4 regions of the Virgibacillus sp. L01 genome follow, and region 4 is predicted to be linked to each of the others. Evidence: riboswitches for the same ligand, from Rfam matches in the RefSeq annotation. Region 4 holds a riboswitch; each other region holds the start of a gene.

Region 1 (3,134 bases), on a different contig from region 4:
GCTTTCCTGCATGATATCGGTAAAATCGGAGTTGCCAAAGAAATATTGTTAAAACCCGGCAAGCTCAATACGATTGAAAAAACAGTAGTAGAAAGTCATTGTCATATTGGGAACGTTATTGTTCGGAAGGAACTTGGGAAGACACGTACAGCGGAGTTTGTCAGAGATCATCATGAAAACTGGGATGGCACTGGATATCCACGCCGTTTAGTAGGTGAGGAAATTTCTGTACAGGGACGGATTATTCGAGTATGTGATTCTTTTGATACAATGACCTATGATTTACGGAATTATAAATCAGCTAAAATGTCCTACCATGAAGCTTTTCAAGAATTAAAAAGATGTTCATGGACACAGTTTGATGGAAATTTAGTAGAAACTTTTATTTCTTTATTAATTGAATTAGAACTTCCTGAATCCTGGTATGATACATATAATTCAACATTTATCGAAAAAATATATAATAAAATTGAACATCCGGAAGATATTTTATAACCGAATTTGAGCTGATGGGCAACTTGGTGCACTTTCTTAATCGACGTTAGGTGTTGTGTTGATTGGATGGGAATCTGTTTATTTTCCGCAGGTTCTACACAAATTCTCATCCAATTAGGGTTTGGCTGGTTCCGGGTGCTGTTCTGTTGATTCCACGTGTTCTTCTGTTGATTCCTCATGATATTCCTACAGCATATCTAACATATAAATAATTAACGGGCCTAACAATACAACGAACATTGCTGGAAAGATAAACAGCATCATTGGAAAAACTATTTTAACGGGGTTTGCAAACCTTCAAATCAGTCCGTTTGAACTATATAAAGAACAATTAAATCACTATAATGAACAAAAGGAAATAAGAGGAGTGGAAGCTTTGGAAATCAGTTTACCGTTTGAGATAAAGATAGCTGATAGTTATTGGGCAAGATTAAAAGGACTTTTGTTTCATAAGAAGCCTTTTACGAATGAAGGTCTTTTAATTACACGGTGTAAATCCGTTCACATGTTTTTCATGCGGTTTCCCATTGATGTAGTATTTCTTGATCATTCAAATAACGTAGTGAGAACAATCCCGAATTTAAAACCATGGAAAGTAGTCCCGCCAGTACCGAATGCTGATTCAGCACTTGAGTTGCCTGTTGGTACGATAGTGAAGAATCACATTACAGAAGGAGATACTATAAAGTTAAGTCCATGAACCTCTAGAGTCGACTTTCACAGTTGGCTCTTTTTTTATTCTATTAGAAGAAACAATCAAGCATCACTCTCCCTCTTTACAATTAAACAGATCCTAGTTAAGATAAAGATAGAAAAACTGCATATCAACCTTTCACTAGGGGAGCTGTTAAATTCAGCTGAGAAGAACTGTTTTGTTCTGACCCTTTGCACCCGAACTAGGTAATACTAGCGTGGGGAAGTGTGGTCGAAGCGTGTATATTTTATTTTGACAATACATACTAACAGACTGCATTCCACGGGGATGCAGTTTTTTGTTTATATTTTAACTACAAACAACAAGGAGGAATTTTGTATGACAAATCAGCATTGTTCAACTTCAGGTATTGCAGGTTGCAGCTTTTCGATTCATCCAATGAGCGACAATTTTATCGAGGTTATTACAACGGCACTCAAAAATGTGGACACCTCAAAAGTTTGGATGGAGACAGACGATGTGACAACAACAGTTAGAGGAAGGTTACCCCATGTTTTTGACGTAACAAAGGCTATTTTTATTCATGCAGCGAGAACCGGTGAGCACGTTGCATTCGAAGGGACCTATTCACTGGGTTGCCCAGGTGACTCAGCAGGAGATGTTTATTTGGCAGAAGATGATGTTACCGTAAATCACGTACAGGTGAAAGACATTAAACAATCCGTTGCGGCTAAGTTTTCTTTATACCCACTTGGTGGCGGGAACTATATGGATGTAATTATGGAACAAATTGAAGCGATGAAAGAACATGTTGATGTTTCGCATGCGCATTATGCCACTAGACTTGATGGTGAATCTATTAAAATATTCGATGGATTGGAACAAGTTTTTAATGCAACGGTTGATGGAGGGTCGAGTCATACCGTAATGACAGTATCTGTATCAGCTAATAGCCCATCCCACAAAGGAGGAGACAAGGATGAGTAATTGGCGCTTCAAGGAAATAGTCGTCATGTCCGCACTTGCTGTTGTATTCGGGGTTGTCTATCTAGCTTTTCTCCCGGTTGGAAAGGTACTTGTTGGCTTTTTCGGACCAATTGGATATGATCTGATATTTGGAATCTGGTTTATTGTTTCAATTATTGCAGCCTACATTATTCGTAAACCGGGAGCTGCCTTTATGTCTGAAACGATTGCAGCTATGGTCGAAGTTTTACTCGGTAGTGCAGTTGGTCCAATGTTAATTATATCCGGGATGATTCAAGGGCTAGGAGCAGAGTCGGCATTTGCGATGACACGCTGGAAGAATTATTCGACATGGGTGCTAATGGCTTCAGGTGCTGGTGCAGCTATTTTTAGTTTTGTATATGGCTACTTCATAAGCGGGTTCGCAGCACTCTCCACACCTTATGTTACAGGCATGTTTGTTGCACGAATCATAAGCGGAGCGCTAATCGCTGGGTTACTTGGAAAAGCATTGAGCGATAGTTTAGCACAAACAGGTGTCTTATCCAGTTATGCTTTGGGCAAAGAACATCGAAAGAAACGAGCAGTATGAGCAATAGCTTACTAAGTGTTGAGCAGCTGTCCTTACGTTTTGAAACGCATTTGGATCAAGACACCTTATCAAATGTCAGCTTCGAATTAAACAAAAGCGAAACACTTCTATTGTTAGGTCCAAGCGGATGTGGAAAAAGTACGTTAACATTTTGTTTAAACGGTTTATACCCGCGCGAACTGGATGGAACAATGACTGGAAATATTTTTATCAATGGTAAGAATACGGCAGACTATAAACCTGGTGAGCTTAGTCGCCATGTAGGTGTTGTATTTCAAGACCCAGAAACACAGTTCTGTATGCTTACTGTTGAAGATGAAATTGCATTTGGCCTGGAAAATATCCACGTTCCTCATCACCAGATGGAGGACAAGATAGACAGGGCATTGTCGCTTGTTAATTTGGCAACCTATAAGAAGTCAACTA
Region 2 (3,134 bases), on a different contig from region 4:
TAATCGTTAATTGAACGGTTGAGAAGATATGATGCTGGTAAGATGCCCAACCTTCAACACCTGTTTGGAAAATTTGCGAGGGCGCTGGCAGCAGCCAGCCAGGTATCTCGAATAACTTACTGGAAGCCTCCCAAATAATGAATAAAAGGAGGATAACCGTAACAGGTTTCCATCCTTTTTTCATAAATTTTTTCATCAACGATATTTCTCCGTCAATTTATCCATCGATGCACCACTTGGATTATAGAGTATTTTCACTTGTGATATAATGCTGACGCTCCCGAGTTCAACCATTCTTTCGTTCATTTTTTCAATAACTGCAAATAGCTCGGTTAGCTTCCCTTCCATTGTTGTCTCCAAAGGATGGACCTCATATTTCACTCCAGCTTGTTCAATCACCTCTATCGCAGCGTCTACATATGGAATGACATCTTCCCCATTTTTTGTCTTGGGGATAATTTGAATACTTACTAATGAATTGTTCATATTCCCACTCCTATTCTGGCAAAAATTCGTTGGTAAACGCTTCTTTCGCTTTTAATTTACTTTCAAGAAGTCCATTATCATACATCCAGCTAGAATAATTCTCCCAAACCTCCTGCTTTTGAACTCCCCACTTTTCTGCGTCATCCTGATATTTTGGTGATAGCCATTTCTGACTTTTCTTAACAAGCTCCGGATCAAGGTCTGGAACAGCGTCGATGAGAATTTCTGCTGCTTCACCTGGATTATCTATGGCAAACTTATACCCTTTTGAAACCGCCGCTAAAAATTTCTCAGCCTTTTCTGGATTGTCAGAGATCATTTTTTCGTTCGTTGTAAGGACAGGTGTATAGTAATCAAGCTTTCTGGAGTAATCGGTTAAATAAATCATATTTAATTCCTCCCCGCGCATTTCTGCTTCGACTCCAGTCCAGCCATAGTAAATCCAAGCAAAATCAATATCCCGCTTCACCGCTGTGAAGAAATCTGTATTGCCCATATTGACAATATCTACTTTCTCAACATCGGCATTTTCCTGCTTCATAAGTGATGAAAGAACCGCTTTTTCAACCGGTGCACCCCACCCGCCATATGTTTTTCCTTCAAAATCTTTTGGTGATGTAATTTGTTTGTCTTTTGGTGAAGCAAATCCGGATGTATTATGCTGGATAACCGCTGCAATCGATACGATGGGAATATCCTGAATACGTGCTTCTGTAACAGCTTCCTGTGCACTGACACCGAAGTCAGCTTTTCCTGATGCTACAAGCTGGTCAGACCCTGCCTCACCTGGCATCATAATTTCTACATCTAACCCTTCATCGGCAAAATATCCTTTTTCCTGGGCAACATATAGCCCTGTGTGATTCGTATTGGGGGTCCAATCGAGCACTACTTTAGCTTGTTCTGTCTCCTGACTTTTATCGTCAGTTCCTCCTGCGTCGTTACATGCTGTTAGTAAAACGGCTATAAAAACTACGAGTAACCATTTTCTCATTTCCCATCTCCCTTTCTCTTTTTTTGTTCACTTCTGGAAGTATGATTGGTATTGGAAACGATAGGAATTATCCATAAAAGTCCAAAAAAATAACGCCAGGTTAGTCCCTGAGCGCATTCCGAACAATATTACTATTGTTTTACTTTGTTCCCTACGCTGGTCTCAACCAAATCAGGTTCCAAGGGTCAGCATCTATCGGATGCAATCTCAACCAGCATAAACTGGTCCCCCTACAACTTATTATTCAATTAATCTATCAAATTCACTATGCCACAGCTTACTGTATTTTTCAAGTTTTATCTTTTCTTCGACTGTGATGAAATATTAATTGTGATCTTCTTTTTCTGTTCTGGCGTTAGCTTATCCTCTTTTTTCAAAAGGTCACGTATCTCTTTGAGCAATTCAGCTTTTTCATCAGGTTTTGTTTCTTTTTCCTGCTCCTTCTCACCTCTAAACTTTGCTATGATGCGAATGAAAATGAAGATGGACACCGCAATAACGATAAAATCAAAAACCGACTGGATGAACTCGCCATACAATACATCTGCTTTTCTGACGGTATACTTTAAATTTGTGAAATCAACACCACTTACTAAGATCCCTGCTAGTGGCATCATAATATTTTCAACAAGTGACGTTACTATTTTTCCAAAGGCTGTCCCGATAATCACAGCAACAGCCAAGTCTAATACGTTTCCTTTTAATGCGAATGCTTTAAAATCTGACCACAAAATTAATCACCCTTTTTATTAGGCTTGTACTAATTTTATGTATGAAAACGGATGTTTAGCACTTTTATCAGTTATAACTTAAGTTCCTACGCAATCAGTTAATTTTTTAATAATTCCCAAGATTACATATTGAGAAAATTCTATAATTATGGTATGTTAACTATAATAATAAAGGAATTACTTCTTATTTATTAAAATTAAAAGCAAATCCTTCATTTTAATAGATGACAAACTTACGGAGAATTAACATGGAGAATCTGTACAAGAAAATCAAGGAACATCAATCGACTTTTTCAAAAAGCTTTAAAAAAATAGCATCCTATATTTACAGTGATCCATCTATTTTCGCAATGAACTCAGCTCAGGAAGCAGGCAAAAAAATAGGTGTCAGCGAAACAACGATCATTCGTTTTGCGCGTACACTTGGATATGATGGCTATAAATCTTTACAGCAGGTATACCAACAACGCATTTTTGAAAAAAGCAGTTTGTCTGATTTCAGAAACAGAAAGGTATCCAATCATTCGGAAGATAATACTGTTAAAAACCTAATGTTCAATGATATACGTACAATTCAGACAGTAATCGAGCAAATTTCGGAAACGGACTTAGACCAAACCGTTACAAAGCTGTTATCTGCTGAGAACATCTATATTTCAGGTATCCGATCATCCTACGCGTTAGCAAGCTGGTTTACCTATGCCCTAAATATTGTGGTCGGCAATGTACGGCAGCATACACCTGATGATGATATTTTGGTTCAGCTAAGTGAATTGCATGAAAATAGTGTATTTGTTGCTTTTTCATTCCATAGGTATGGGGTTAACACGATAAGACTTGCTGAATTGGCCAAAAAACAAGGTGCAACAATTATTGCTTTTACAGATAACCCTTATTCGCCCATTACCGAGTATTCAGATATA
Region 3 (3,134 bases), on a different contig from region 4:
TATAAAAAATCGATTGCTTCACCTTGCAGATGGCCACCTTTAACCAATGACGCACCTGCTCCAAATTCATGAACTATTTGTTTTGCAGCCTTTTTCATGTCGTCCAGTGTTTCGATTTTTTCACCTGTAATATCTTCTGCCTCAGGGATATTAGGTGTTACTAACGATGTCATTGGTAATAGTTTCTTACGTAAATAATCCCTGGCATCGCTTGCGATTAATGGATCGCCACTTGTTGCGACCATTACCGGATCCATAACAAAAGGGATGTTTAAACCATTAATCTTTTGAGCAATAGCCTGCATCATGTCAACGTTGGCGATCATTCCTGTCTTAAATGCCTGAAAGGGGATATCGGTCATAACAGAATCCAATTGTTGTTCAATCATTTCAACAGGGAGATGGTGCACATTCTGGACACCTGTTGTATTTTGGGCAACAACGGATGTAATGACAGACATACCGTAAGTCTTCAGTTCCTGAAAGGTTTTTAAGTCTGCTTGTATTCCGGCTCCACCACTGGGGTCAGTACCAGCGATTGTAAGTGCGCATGGAATGCTTTTCATTTGCCAACCACCAACTCGTTTATTGGCCACTCTTCACAAGTATAGGCCATTTCCCAAAAGGACAGTTCTAATTGGCAGCTTTTACGAAATGCTTCTTTTATCTTTTTCTGCTCATCCAATGAAGCATGTTCAGCAAATTCATCCAAGCGGTTTCGCATTTCCATCACTATTTTGCCAAATCGTTCATCAGCATAAAAGCTGATCCATGGATAAAATGGATGATCCGTTTCTGGTTTATATTTGTTCATTAACGCATAGCCGATTTCCAAATATGTCCAGGGGCAAGGGAGCAGTGCACCAATGGTTTCAGCGACACTGCCCATTTGCGCGTGATACATCATATGCTTAATGTAATGATCAGCAGTTGGCGGAAGCGGGTGACCTTGCAGCTCCTCGTAGCCAATCCCTATATGGTCGCAAAAGTTATGATGTGGGTGGTTTTCACTATTTAAAACAAATTGGATTTGTTCCCCGAAGAAGCGGATGTCCTCGCGCTTGTCAGATTTGGAAAGTGCAATTCCATAAATTCGCATAAATGCATTTAAATATTCAAAATCTGCCTTAATATAATGCGCAATTGATCCGTTTGGGACATCTTTTTTTCCAATACCAGCGACAAAAGGGTGATTAAATATTGCTTGAAAAATATCTTGGTTCTCATCTCTTAATTGTTGTGTGAATGACATAACAAAGCCTCCAATGATTTAGGAAGCTACTAGGGGGGATAAAAGTAGATTAGTAGAGGTATAGATAGCGGACCTCAACTACTTCCCTGCGCAGGCATTATCCAGATCAGGTTCCAAGGGACAAGGAATATTTCCGTTTCTCAGCCAGTACAGCACCCCTAGTAGTTTTTCCTATATTTTATTTTGAACTAGTCTTTCCTGATTAACCCGTGAAATAACAAACCAGCCTATCAATGCTCCAGTAACACTGCTAATAAGAAACGACGGTATAAAGAACAAAGCACCAGCTGAACTACCCATCAATAGCTTTGCAAAGGGAACAGCAAAAAGTGCTCCGATGACCCCGGTACCAATTGCTTCTCCCACAGCAGCCATGGCTTTTCTATGAGTCTTCTGAAACAAGTATCCAGCTAGAAATGCTCCAATCATGCCGCCGGGAAACGCCAGCAACGTACCAAGTCCAAGCATGTTGCGGAGCAGGCCAATCATAAATGCAATACCGACCGCAGGACCAGGCCCAAGTGTCACTGCGGCCATAACATTGACGGCATGCTGGACGGGATAGGCTTTTGCCACGCCTGCTGGAAACCAAAGTAACTGTGCACCCAATGTACCTATTGCCACAAAGACTGCCATTGTCGTAAGTAATCGTGTTCGGTTCAATCAAATCCTCCTTTCCGTGAAAGGGGCGCGTACGAAAAAAGCCAGATCCATTAATGGACCTGGCTTGAAATAGCTGATATAAGTAAGTATATCGTCAGTCTACTTCCCTCCGCTGGTATTAACCAGATCAGGTCCGTAAGAGTCAGAAAGCTAATACGTGCTTTCCTCTCAGCCCACGATTTTGGGCACCCCTAGTAGTAATTTTTAAAATATTATGTTTACAATTTAAGGATAACAAAAGAAATCACTTTTGTCATGGTTTATTTCATGTTCATGAATGTAATGAAAAAAATCATGTTTCCAATTCAATGGCTTCCTTAATTAATGCAGAAAATTTTTGGGGTTGAATATCGTCGAGTTGTTTTACTCTGATATGACGCATTTTTTTGCCAGTTCCTTCAAGCAGGTTATCCTTATCCTTAAGTGTGGCACCGAAGTAGAAACCTAGATTAACATGATTCTTGGCAGTCTGGAGATAGCATACAAGACCATTCTCAATATAACATGGCTTTCCCCATTTCATTTCTTCAGTTATATTGGGAGACGTTTGGAAAATAACCTCCCGTAATTTTTCGATAATTTCCTTTGTATGCCCATTTAAATTTTCAATGAATTGATCTACTTCTTTAGTTTGGATTGGTTCCATGCTTTTTGACTCTCCTTTTATATTATTGTTCTTACATTACAGTAATAATCGGACACAGGATACGCTATTTCTGCAAAAAAATGCTTTTCCTGTAATATGCGGTCATCAGATACCTTATTTCACATATATCTAAGGAAAAAGGGATGTTTTTGTCAAATAAGGGCTTTGGTTTCCGCTAATCTTTGACATTACAACTTCATGATACTCGTCATTGTATATTTTCACCAAAATGATACTAAATCCCTTTAATTCCAGAGTAGATGTATTAAAATTAAATTTATATTAGAACTGGGGTGGATTTTTTTGGAACATAATAACGAACATTTGTCGAGTAGAATTATTGAATGGGTAGTAGATAATGTCGATTCGAATGCAGTGGTGGAATCGGTTAGTCGACTGAAAGGAAGTACCTCATCCACATTACATAGCATCACAATACAGGTGGATCAGTCAGTAAAACAATATGTTATCAGGCAGTTTGATAATAAGGAATGGCTTGAAGAAGAACCGGATTTGGTTTTGCATGAAAAGGAGAGTTTGCTTATGGCTGCTAAAACAGGCGTTACCACTCCT
Region 4 (3,134 bases):
TCAGCGGTAAACCTGAAAATCCTGAACCATCCAGCCCAGTAATAATACCAATAATCAATACACTAAATGCTGCAAATAAGGCACTTTGTGGTAGGAAGGCCTGTGAGGATTGAACAAGGTCAAACAGCAATCCGGGTGCCTTTTCATCCACACCTAGAATACCACCGGAAAAATCTGCACTGCCAAGGAAGAAGAACCCCGCAATCGGAATAACCGGTCCCATTGCCTTAAAAGCAAACACAAAGCCATCTGTAATATGGTTACTAATATAATCAAGTGCATGTTGCCGACCAAACGCTACTGTCGATAATAACAGCAGGATTACAGCAACTCCTCCAATAAATGCAGCACCATCCCCACCTTCAAATCCACTCATTCGTCCTGACATAAGCTTTGTATACATCATATAGATTACTACTGTCAAAAGGGCAATGGGTACAAGTACTGCAAATACTTTACTCCAAGTATCCAGATGTTTTGAATGTGCTTTATTAGTTGACTCTTGCGTTGCCTGTAATGCTTCCAATTCTTTTTCATTTAGCTCACTATTTTTTGAACGAATTGTTTTTCGATAAAAGAGGTATGCTAATCCGATTGCTACTGCACCGGTAATCAGAGATAGGATTAATGCCTTATCAGCCACCAAATTCACATCAATGCCGGCTGATTTTGCGGATAGCCCTGGTGCAACCTGAACAATATAATCAGAAGAAAGTGCCATCCCCTGACCAGCCAGCGCAACAGCAACGGCTGCAGTTAATGCTGGAAGTCCTGAGCGAATTGCAGCAGGCACCAGCAATGCACAAATAAGCGGTACCGCTGGTGTCGGCCAGAAAAAGAGAGAAATGACATAAGTTACAGCAATTAAAACAAAAAACGAAACATGCCCATTTATCATTACTTTTTGGATTGGCTGGATCATCCTTCGATCGGCACCTAAATCACGCAATGAGTGTAGCAAAGCCATCATAAAAGTAATGATCAGGAATATACTGAATAGTTCCTTTGCTGCAACAAGGTTGGCATTGAATATAGCGGTAAATCCATCGATTAAATTCCCGTTATATACCCAGGCAATCACAAATGTCCCAAGCAACGACGGAAGTACAACACCTTTCCTGAAAATCATTGTGAAAATAATTATTAGTGTAAATATACCGTATAGCCAATGTGATATTGTTAGTTCCACCCATAACACTTCCTTTCTTAAGTGTGCTATAGCCTATGCACACTGAAAGAAAGCGGTGAAAAATTATTACAATGCTGGATTACTATAATTCCCTAATTTGATTCCTTTTCGTTACATTCATTGCAAAATAGCTTTCCATTTTGTTGGACACCGTCAAAAAAACCATCCTCACAATAAACGTTTTGCCCACATGACTGACACTGTCCGATTAGTTCTTTCATCCTAATCACCCCTACCTTAATTATAGAAAAATAGCCCTTATAATACAAAGGACTATTTTCTGTGAACGGATTAATTTACGATGCAGTTTGCAATAATGTTTTTGGTTGTTTGTAAAACAAAAGAAATACAATAACTGTACAGATGATAAAGGATGGCAGCATGTAAGATCCACTATAAAGTAACGAATATAACCAGACCGGCTGGCCTTCTGGTGCATAATGTCCAAAGAACACGATGCCGGCTGTAAAATGCGCCAAAAAGCGTAGTGCTGAGCCTATAAATACGCCTAACATAATTAGTAAAAAGCTTATCTTTGCTTTTCCTTCTTTGACAGCATGTTGAACCGGTTTTACAAATATTCCTGCCACTCCAATTATAGTGAAAGCAACAATATAATCAAGAAAACCCTGGACAGGTGTTAATATTATTGGTCCGGACATTACGATCTGCATGACTCCTAACAAAAATCCGGCCACCAGACCACCTTTCAAACCCCAGCGAAAAGCCATAATGAATATTGGGATCATAGCAAAAGATACAGATCCACCTTGTGGCCAAATCGAGAACTTTAAAAAAGGTATTATATCTAAAAGTAATGCCATGGCAGCAAATATTGCCACCTCAATCATAAACAGCGTACGCTTCGAACTCATTCTAAATTACCTCCCCTTTTGAATAAATACAAAAAAAGCAATGCCAAGGGGAAGCTTCCTGATGGGGAATCCGCTCACAACATTGCTTTTATTCCATCAAAAAAGCCACCATCCCTACGTTAGTACTAACTAACAGGTTCTAAGGGTCAGAACTGCACGTTCACTCTCAGCCAAACGGCTCCCCCTGTAGGCTTCTATTAATCTGCTTTTTTCATTATGTGTATTATAACGTATCAACATACAATTGACAACGGTTTCTTATGGTAAAAGAACTTATTTTGTTGATACAATAGCCCCTGTATTTGGATGAGCATAAATTTGAACCTTGCCAAAATCCCGTGTTTGAATTAAGTAGACATGTGCCTGCGTTCTGCCTATAACTTTATATGTTAATCCACCAAATTTATCCGGGCGTAAAAAACCTTTTTCATTCCCCTTAATCGGAGTTGCATCCAATGGATACACTCGCCAGCTTGAGGCTTTCGATGGCAGACTTAAATATTTATTAAGTGTTGCGCCAATTCCATTACCTTTATAGGAAAATTCACTAAACGAGCAAAAGGCCTTGACAACAGATTCGGCTAATTCCAGCCAATGATCCTTTATCTTGCGTATATCGTCTCCCCGCGAATCGGCAAAGCCATATTCAATTATATTAGTGATAACTTTTCCCGTATCACGGTTCATATAATAAAAGTCACGTGTACGATCATTTGGCAGTGTCCTTGTAAAGACCCTGCGTATATTTTGACCTGCATCCTGCAATCCAAAAGCTATTTCTTCTGCCATATTCTCTCCCCCATAGATAGAATGGATAACCTCACCACCATCCCCTCCACCAGCATTGATATGATTAGAATGACAATACCTTGCACCACTATCCCGGACAATCTTCGTCCTTTCTGCAGGTGATAAGGTGACATCCTTTTGCCGGGTAATTGCAATCGGAATTCCTAACTGCTGATAGCGTTTGTACTGATAGAGTGAGATTGCTAGATTCATATCTTTCTCAAGCCAATATTGATTGGATCCACCACCTGGGTCTTTTCCTCCATGACCTGGATCAATTA

Evidence for each region. A riboswitch is a leader RNA that binds a small molecule or an ion and turns the genes downstream of it on or off. The one in region 4 is predicted to bind thiamine pyrophosphate.
Region 1: linked by a shared signal. The riboswitch ahead of ACTWQM_RS13290 (YkoF family thiamine/hydroxymethylpyrimidine-binding protein) and the one ahead of thiT (energy-coupled thiamine transporter ThiT) in region 4 are both predicted to bind thiamine pyrophosphate.
Region 2: linked by a shared signal. The riboswitch ahead of ACTWQM_RS16220 (ABC transporter substrate-binding protein) and the one ahead of thiT (energy-coupled thiamine transporter ThiT) in region 4 are both predicted to bind thiamine pyrophosphate.
Region 3: linked by a shared signal. The riboswitch ahead of thiW (energy coupling factor transporter S component ThiW) and the one ahead of thiT (energy-coupled thiamine transporter ThiT) in region 4 are both predicted to bind thiamine pyrophosphate.

What each region holds. Positions count from the first base shown of each region.
Region 1 covers NZ_JBQQCP010000006.1:253,941-257,074, reverse strand. Annotated here, with positions in the region: gene ACTWQM_RS13300 (HD-GYP domain-containing protein) at 1-495, shown strand, start outside; gene ACTWQM_RS13295 (DUF192 domain-containing protein) at 863-1,195, shown strand; TPP riboswitch at 1,323-1,430, shown strand; gene ACTWQM_RS13290 (YkoF family thiamine/hydroxymethylpyrimidine-binding protein) at 1,529-2,137, shown strand; gene ACTWQM_RS13285 (ECF transporter S component) at 2,130-2,708, shown strand; gene ACTWQM_RS13280 (ABC transporter ATP-binding protein) at 2,705-3,134, shown strand, end outside.
Region 2 covers NZ_JBQQCP010000009.1:104,316-107,449, forward strand. Annotated here, with positions in the region: gene ACTWQM_RS16210 (ABC transporter permease) at 1-196, opposite strand, end outside; gene ACTWQM_RS16215 (thiamine-binding protein) at 196-486, opposite strand; gene ACTWQM_RS16220 (ABC transporter substrate-binding protein) at 497-1,480, opposite strand; TPP riboswitch at 1,612-1,722, opposite strand; gene mscL (large-conductance mechanosensitive channel protein MscL) at 1,777-2,211, opposite strand; gene ACTWQM_RS16230 (MurR/RpiR family transcriptional regulator) at 2,460-3,134, shown strand, end outside.
Region 3 covers NZ_JBQQCP010000005.1:196,370-199,503, reverse strand. Annotated here, with positions in the region: gene thiD (bifunctional hydroxymethylpyrimidine kinase/phosphomethylpyrimidine kinase) at 1-566, opposite strand, end outside; gene tenA (thiaminase II) at 563-1,252, opposite strand; TPP riboswitch at 1,319-1,422, opposite strand; gene thiW (energy coupling factor transporter S component ThiW) at 1,424-1,915, opposite strand; TPP riboswitch at 2,003-2,118, opposite strand; gene ACTWQM_RS11515 (DUF1801 domain-containing protein) at 2,208-2,561, opposite strand; gene ACTWQM_RS11510 (phosphotransferase family protein) at 2,865-3,134, shown strand, end outside.
Region 4 covers NZ_JBQQCP010000011.1:60,130-63,263, reverse strand. Annotated here, with positions in the region: gene ACTWQM_RS17375 (hypothetical protein) at 1-1,189, opposite strand, end outside; gene thiT (energy-coupled thiamine transporter ThiT) at 1,486-2,064, opposite strand; TPP riboswitch at 2,159-2,259, opposite strand; gene ACTWQM_RS17365 (N-acetylmuramoyl-L-alanine amidase family protein) at 2,338-3,134, opposite strand, start outside.